One region of the Paenibacillus xanthanilyticus genome, then DNA from elsewhere that is predicted to be linked to it. Evidence: riboswitches for the same ligand, from Rfam matches in the RefSeq annotation. Region 1 holds a riboswitch; the other holds the start of a gene.
The links. A riboswitch is a leader RNA that binds a small molecule or an ion and turns the genes downstream of it on or off. The one in region 1 is predicted to bind ZMP and ZTP.
Positions count from the first base shown of each region.

Region 2: linked by a shared signal. The riboswitch ahead of ACFSKT_RS00255 (DJ-1/PfpI family protein) and the one ahead of rpiB (ribose 5-phosphate isomerase B) in region 1 are both predicted to bind ZMP and ZTP.

Region 1 covers NZ_JBHUHA010000002.1:2,451,220-2,455,368, forward strand. The annotation lists gene glyA (serine hydroxymethyltransferase) at 1-919, opposite strand, end outside; gene ACFSKT_RS28320 (TIGR01440 family protein) at 960-1,592, opposite strand; gene rpiB (ribose 5-phosphate isomerase B) at 1,606-2,064, opposite strand; ZMP/ZTP riboswitch at 2,189-2,271, opposite strand; gene ACFSKT_RS28330 (low molecular weight protein arginine phosphatase) at 2,310-2,906, opposite strand; gene ACFSKT_RS28335 (manganese efflux pump MntP) at 2,987-3,547, opposite strand; gene ACFSKT_RS28340 (L-threonylcarbamoyladenylate synthase) at 3,630-4,149, opposite strand, start outside.
Region 2 covers NZ_JBHUHA010000001.1:44,176-48,324, forward strand. The annotation lists gene ACFSKT_RS00245 (LysR family transcriptional regulator) at 1-739, opposite strand, end outside; gene ACFSKT_RS00250 (DMT family transporter) at 865-1,743, shown strand; ZMP/ZTP riboswitch at 1,769-1,848, shown strand; gene ACFSKT_RS00255 (DJ-1/PfpI family protein) at 1,903-2,490, shown strand; gene ACFSKT_RS00260 (ADP-ribosylglycohydrolase family protein) at 2,606-3,553, shown strand; gene ACFSKT_RS00265 (LURP-one-related family protein) at 3,631-4,113, shown strand.

The DNA of each region.
Region 1 (4,149 bases):
CGCCGGACACGAGGTTCAGCCCTTGCGCGACGAGCTCTTCGGACAGCGCCTTCGCGTTGTCGACGACGTTCTGCGCGTACTGTTTGAACGACGGCTGCAGTGCTTCGCCGAACGCGACGGCTTTGGCCGCGATGACGTGCATGAGCGGTCCGCCTTGGGAGCCCGGGAAGACGGCTTTGTCGATCGCCGCCGCCCACGGCTGACGGCACAGGATCATGCCGCCGCGCGGTCCGCGCAGCGTTTTATGCGTCGTTGTCGTAACGAAATGCGCATGCGGTACCGGGCTCGGGTGCAGACCCGCCGCGACCAGACCTGCGATATGCGCCATGTCGACCATGAACAGCGCGCCTACGTCATTGGCGATTTGGCCGAGCTTCTCGAAATCGATGATGCGCGGGTACGCGGATGCGCCGGCCACGATCAGGCGAGGGCGATGCTTGAACGCCGCTTTGCGCACTTCTTCGTAATCGATCGTGAACGTGTTCTCGTCGACGCCGTAGGCCACGAAATTATAGAGCAAGCCGGACGCGTTGACCGGAGAGCCGTGCGTTAAGTGGCCGCCATGCGCCAGGTTCATGCCCAGTACCGTGTCGCCAGGTTTGAGAGCAGCCAGATAGACCGCCATGTTCGCTTGCGCGCCGGAGTGCGGCTGTACGTTCGCGTGCTCCGCGCCGAAAATTTCTTTCGCGCGTTCGCGGGCGATGTCCTCGACGATATCCACGTGCTCACAGCCGCCGTAGTAACGTTTGCTTGGATAACCTTCCGCGTATTTGTTCGTCAATACCGTGCCAGCCGCTTCCAGCACCGCCTCGGAGACGATGTTCTCGGATGCGATCAGCTCGATGTTGTCGCGCTGGCGTTGAAGCTCCAGGCCGAGTGCTTTCAATACTTCAGGGTCTTGTTTGCGCAGATTTTCCATTGGACGTGTCCTCCTCTATATCGTGAAGCTAGTCAAAATGTCAGTCGCACATGCCATTATCCGAATCCGTCTTGCCAACCGTCCCGCCGCTCGCGGCAGGGGCCAGTCCTGCCGCCTCCCGCGTATACACCGCCCGCTCGCCGCCGATTAGCTTCGGCCGCGTATAAGCCATCGTCACGTGGGCTTCGCCGATCCGCCTCACCGAGCCGCGCACCGGAACGGCCACGCGCCGCAGATGCATGCCGATGAACGTATCGCCGATATCGATGCCCGCGTGCGCCTGCACCGTCTCCGCCAATACCGCGTCGTCCAGCGTACGGAACGCATAGGCCGCCATCGAGCCGCCCGCCTTCGGCACCGGAATCGCCGAGACGAGCTCCAGCCCGTACCGATCCGCCGCGGCCCGTTCGAGCACGAGCGCCCGGTTCAGATGCTCGCAGCATTGATAAACCGGGTAGAACCCGACCTTCTCCCGTGCCGCTTCGACGCCGCGATAGATCGCTTCAGCCGTCTCCAGCGTCCCGGAAGTCCCGATCCGCTGGCCGATCACTTCGCTCGTGCTCGTGCCGACGACGAGCAGCTGTCCGGGGCGCAGACCGCCCGCTTCCGCGAGCTCCAGCACCGCCTGCCGCACGTCCCGCTCGATCGCCGCCAACCGCTTTTCTCCGCTCATGGCCGGTTCCCCCTTACGGATGGATGACATTGGCGGCTTCGAGCTGCATCACTTTGTTCAACCGTCCGACGTGACGCTCGCCGCCGGAGAACGGCGTCTCGGTCCAGATGCGCACGATCTCTTGTGCGAGACCCGGGCCGACGACGCGTTCGCCCAGCGCCAGCACGTTCGTATCGTTGTGCTCGCGGGTCGCCTTCGCCGAGAACATGTCGTGCACGAGCGCGCAGCGAATGCCCGGCACCTTGTTCGCGGCGATCGACATGCCGATGCCCGTGCCGCAGATCAGGATGCCGCGGTCGGCCTTGCCCTGCGCCACGCGTTCCGCGACCGGCACCGCGTAGTCCGGGTAGTCGACGGATTGATCGCAATCGCAGCCCAAATCTTCGATCTCATGGCCAAGCGATTGCAGGAACGGCACGATTTCGTCTTTCAAGCGGTAGCCGGCGTGATCGGCACCAATAGCGATTTTCATAAGGAACGTTACCTCCCGCATGATCCGCATAAGGGCGGAAAAAGTCGAATTACATTGGTCCCATTATACCCCATTAACGCCCAAAAGACGAAAAAAGAGCATAGCGCGCTAAAAAACGCGCGATGCTCTTTGCCCAGGCGACCGGCCGTATATTCCGATGCTCCACCGTGGTTTGATCCACTTTCGTCGCCAGTCACATCGGAAACCGTTATTTGCTTTCATCATACTTGATCGCGGGTCTAAAATCAATCCGCTTTCGGCGATTCGCCGTACAATTTGAGGAGCAGCTTGTCCATCGACTGCGCGATCTCGTCCGCGCAAATCCGGTACATCTCGAGCGAGCCGCCGAACGGGTCGGCGATATCAAAGCCCGGGATGCGGCGCTCCAGCTCGAGCAGCCGGTTGCGCTCTTCCGGCGACAGCTGTCCGCCGAGCGCCTGCTTCATATGCCACTCGGTGTACAGCGCCTCGAGCTCCGCGATATCCGCCACGACCGACTCGTCGGTCTGCGTGTATTCCTTCAGCGTGAACGTCTTGTCCACCGCGTTCGGGAAACGCTGCAGCAGATGCCGCTTGTGTCCGGTCGTCATCGTAAGCACCAGGTCGGCCCATTCCACCGAATCGCTCCCGATCGCGGTGGAGCTGCCGTCATCGGGGATGCCCCGGCCGCGAAGCACCGCGCGCGCGTGCTCGGATACCGGCAAGCCGTCGACCGTCGAGACGCCCGCGGAGCGAACCTCGATCGGCAGCGAGCGGAGGCGCGCCTGCTCGCGCAGCATCGCCTCCGCCATCGGAGAGCGGCAGGTATTACCCGTACATACAAACAAAATCCGTTTCAGCATAAGTCCCCCTCCTTCGTCATCCGAAAAGCGGCGCCGTCTAGGCGATTCTTCCTTCACGAGACGTTCGTTCGTGCCACTGCCTACAGTATAAACAAGATGCCGAAGGTTAACAAAATAATTCCGCCGAGCGCCTCGCCGTATTCGCCCAGCCCCTTGCTCACTTTGCGACCCAGCAGCAACCCCAGAATCGACATCAGCCCGCCGATAAAGCCGAAGAGCAGCACCGTCAGCAGCACGTCGGCGGCGAACATGCCCAGCGATATGCCGACCGAGAACGAATCGATGCTCACGCTCAGCGCAAACACGGTCAAGCCGAACACCGAGCGGTGGTTGAACGACGGCACTTCCTCTCCGCGCAGCGAGCTGTAAATCATATGCCCGCCCAGCAGCAGCAGCAGTCCGCCGGCGACGACCGTGGCCACCCCGCCGAGCAGCGAGCCGACATATTGCCCCGTGAAGATGCCCAGCAGCGGCATAATAATATGAAAAAGCCCAATAATGACGCTTAGCTTTACAATATCAAGCAGCCGGATTCCTTTCAACCCGATTCCGATTCCCAGTGAAAATGCGTCCATCCCGAGCGCCACCGCCATGATGATGAGCGTCAACAATTGGCCGGTCTGCAAGCTCGCCTCGATCATCGTCATACCCCCTGTCCAAGTCTCATCAGAGCATATGCGGACAAGGGGCGAAACATGATTGGCGGGTTGGGGCAGGACATGGCTAGACGCGGACGACCCTGTGACCCGCCGCCTTCACGAGCCGGTTCATAAGCGCGTGGCCGATGCCCGTCTCCGGGACGGCTTCGGCCCATATGCGCTGCGCGTCTCTGTCGTCGAATGCCCGAAGCGCGGCATACAGCGCCTGCGCCGCGTGGTCCAGACGCGACAGACTGCCGAGCGAAATAACGTCGTCGGCGTCATAGAGCCCGGCGTGTTCGTCGAATGTGAGGATGCCGACGCGCTCGCCGCGCGCCCGGGCAGCGTGCGCCTCGCGCTGGATATAGGCGCGGCGGGCCTCCGCTTCGCCCTGCACCAGCTCCATGACGCCTCGGGGCGCGTAATGCGCGTATTTCATGCCTGGCGAGCGCGGCGCCAGGGCGGCGTCGGCGGATAGGGCGGGCGCCTGCGCGGTGTCGGCGGCCGGCTGGACGGCCGGAGCGGCAGAGAGGCTGGTGTGGCCTGGCCCGCGCGGCGGCGCGTTACGCTCCGGCGCTTGCCCGATCGCGGTTGCGGAGCCGGCC
Region 2 (4,149 bases), on a different contig from region 1:
GAAGCGTCCCTTCTTCGATCTGCTTGCGGATGACGGCAAGAGGCATGAGCGAGATGCCAAGTCCTGCGGTGACGCCGCCTAGTATAGCGTCCAGCGTGCCGAATTCCATCGTAACCGGGTTCGCGAGTCCCTTTGATCTGACCCAAGCTTGAAGCACGTCGCGATAGGAGCAACCGGCGGTAAAGACAAGGATCGGCCTGGCGAGCGCCGCTTCCAGATCGGGCATGGACGGTGGCGTGACGACGACGAGCTCCTCTTCGAACGTCGGCATGCCTGCAAGCTCCGGATGATCGACGCCGCTGCCGATGAACGCGCCGTCCAGCTCGTAACGAAGCACTTGATCGATGAGGAATTGGGTATGACCGGTCGCGATGGACAGCGATACGCTCGGATAGCGGCCATAGTAAGCGGTTAGTAGACTCGGGAGTCTGACCGCGGCGGCGGTCTGCGTCGACCCGATCCGCAGCGAGCCGCCGGGTTCATCGGATGCGGACAACGCGAGCGCGGCTTCATCCAGGAGACCGACGATCTTATCGGCGTATTGCAGCAGCAGCTTGCCGCTGCCCGACAAGTCCATGCCCCGGTTGTGCCGGGTGAACAACGTGGTGCCCAGTTCGATCTCCAGATGGCGGATGCGCGCGGTAATATTGGACTGGACATAGCCGAGCGTCCGAGCGGCCTTCGTGACGGAGCCTTCGCGTGCTACGGCCTGAAAGATGCGCAAATCGCCGCTTTCCATGGCAGAGCCCTCCTTACTTATTCAGGTATCACTGCGAATGATGGCTGTTATCGTTACCCTTCATTATACAGAAATGCAAGCCTCCGATACAATGAGACCACGACGACAACCTGGAGGTTTTGCGTATGATGCGACTGAATTACACGTTGCTGGTTTTGATGACGACGTTCTTGATGGGCATCGCGTTCCCGATCGGGAAGATGGGGCTGGACTATGCGCCGCCGTTCCTGCTGATGGGCGTTCGGTACATGCTGGCCGGCGGTATGCTTGCCATCGGCATGGTTGGGCGGGCACCCTTGCCAAGAGGCATCGAGTGGCTGCGAGTGGCTGCGATCGGCTTCTTGCAGACATGTGCGGTGATGGGCTGCGCTTACTATAGCATGCATTGGATTAGCGCCGCCGAATCTTCGATCTTGACATTCACGAACCCGCTCTTCGTTATCGTGCTCGGGACGCTGCTCTACGGCGCGCGTTACCGGCCGCGCCAATGGTTCGGCGTCATGGTCGGCTTTACCGGTGTGGCGATTGCTTTCGGGGCCCGGCTCGGCTTTGGTCCCGGGACGGCGGTCGGCCTATGCGGCGGACTGCTGTTCGCATGCTCGACGCTGCTGATCAAACGTTGGGGCGGCCGCTTCAACGTCTACGTGCTCGTGGCGTACCAAATGCTGCTCGGCGGGATCGGCCTGCTGCTCTTAAGCTTGTTCACCGAACGGATGACGTTCGCGTTATCCGGCCGTTCCGTGGCTATCGTCGCGTGCCTGGTCGTCTTCTGTTCCATCCTTCAGCTGACCCTCTGGTTTCGGCTGCTCCAGACGGGCGATCCGGCGAAGACGAGCGCATTTTTGTTTCTGGTCCCGCTCTTCGGCGTGTTGAGCAGCTGGCTGCTGCTCGGCGAACCGCTGACCTGGCATGCGGCTGTCGGGGGCATATGTACCGGCGCGGGCATTTTTCTCGTCAATTGGGAAGGGACTCGGCGCATGGAAAAATCGGTTGCCGTTACCTGAATATGGGTGTACACTGAAGGAAATCAAAGGCGCATGCGACTGGCGTAAACATGGAGAACCATGGGGGAGCATGCCGCTTATCAGCCGTACGCCTGGGCGAAGTATTTGATCTTGCGGTCAAATGCTTTTTTATTTTCTACGGAGGGCGGATAGATACGGATGAAAATGGCTTTTGTATTGTTTGACGGCATGACGACGCTGGATTTCTCGGGATTCTTCGACGCCATGACGCAGCTGAACCGGGTGCCGGGGACGGGAGGCGTGTCATGGCGATTCTGCGCGTTGACCGAACGGATCGTGGACGACCGGGGGCTTGCGATGCAGGCGTCCGCCGTGGCGGAGGATCTGTCGGACTTCGACCTGGTCTTCGTGCCGGGCGGTATGGCGACCAGGCAGCTGCGCCATGACGAGACGTTCCTCGCTTGGCTGCGCACCGCGGATGGCGTTCCGTGGAAAGTGTCCGTCTGCACCGGAGCGCTGCTCATAGGAGCGGCGGGCTGGCTGAGCGGCAAAAGGGCGACGACGAACAAGTCGGCATACGAGCTGCTCGCGCCTTATTGCGGAGAGGTCGTGCGTGAACGGTATGTGCGGGACGGTCATGTCTTCACGGGCGGCGGCGTATCGGCTTCGATCGATCTGGGCTTGTTCGTCGCGGAGTCGCTGTATGGCACCGCGGCGGCGAGGGAAGTCGGACGCATGATGGATTATCCGTATTATCGCTTTAAGGAAGATGGACCAAGGTCCTAACAGAGGTCGGATGACCGGAGCTATGGCGGACGTCATTCATGGGGCGAGCGAATGGCGAACGAGACGAGAATCGTATTTAAGACGGCGGACATCCATTTAAAAAGGGAGCATGAGGATGAGTAAAGTTAGAGACGGAATTCTAGGGTTATGCGTCGGCGACGCGCTCGGCGTACCCGTCGAGTTCAGATCCCGCAAGGAACTGGAGGAATCGCCGCTTACGGACATGATCGGATACGGATCCCACAATCAGCCGGCGGGGACGTGGTCGGACGATAGCTCGCTGACGTTCGCGCTGATGCAGAGCGTGGCCGATTGCGGCGGCGTCGATTTGTACGACGTTGCGGACAATTTTACCGGCTGGTTGTATAAATTACGCTGGACGCCGCACGGCCGCGTATTCGATGTCGGCATTGCCACGGCCCGGGCGATCGAAAGGCTGAACGATGAGCTGATTCGCCCCGATCTGGCGGGCGGACGCAGCGAGAGCAGCAACGGCAACGGATCGCTCATGCGGATATTGCCGCTTGCTTATGTGCTGCAAGGTGCCGAGATGGAAGAGCGAATGACGGTAATTCGGCAGGTATCGTCGATCACGCACGGACATGACGTATCTGTAATCGGGTGTTCCCTTTACGTGGAGATCGCGATCGGTCTATTGGACGGGATGGCGCTGCACGATGCGATTGCAGGGGCCGTCGAGACCGTCAACGCCGCTTACGGCGAGAATCCCGAGCTTCGTCGATACGATCGCATCCTGCAAGGGGGGCTCCAGGACATCGCGCGCGAGGACATCCAATCTGGCGGGTATGTCGTGCATACGCTGGAAGCCGCTCTATGGTGTCTGCTGCATGCATCGTCTTACGAGGAAGCGGTGCTGGAGGCGATTAACCTAGGCGACGATACGGACACGACGGGCGCGGTTGCGGGCGGTCTGGCCGGCATCATCTACGGCGCCGCGTCAATACCGTCGCATTGGGTAGCGGGACTTGCGCGGCTCGCCGATATCGAAGCGCTGTGCGTTCGTTTCGAGGCGGCGTGCGGAGCGGCCGGTCAAGCCGACTAATTCATCCGCCTTGGGCCATGCTGTGCGGCCGACGGGAGGCGCCACGAGAAGGCGAAGAGATGGGAGGCGCGTGTTCCATGGAGCTGTACTTTCGAGACAATGTCTTCAATTCCGGTACGACCGCCATTATGAATGCGAATCAGGATCAGGTGGGCGAAGTCGATTTGCGGAGTACGTTCGGTTCGTCGCTGGAGGTGTTTGACGGCGCGGGGGGCTCGCTCTACAGCGGCGGGTTTCCGTTCTTCTCGGGCAAGTGGACCATCACGGGCGCCGATGGCGCGGAGCGCGGCAGGCTGCGCGGGCGCATGTCGTTCCTCTCGAAGAAATTCGAATACGAGGCGTACGGCAGAGGCATCTTCGATATCGAGGCGGGAGCCTTCTCCAGCGAGTATGAGATTCGCGACGGACAAGGGCAGCTGGCGGCGACGTTCGAGAAAGTGAGCGGCTGGTTTTCTTCGTCGGCCTACCGGCTGAGCTGCGAGATGACCGCCGTGGATGCCTTCGAATGGGTGGCCGTAATTCTCGGCTTGAACGAGATCCAGAAGCGGCAGCGAAGCTGAATGTGGAGCGGGTGGCAGCCGGGCGGCAAGACCTTC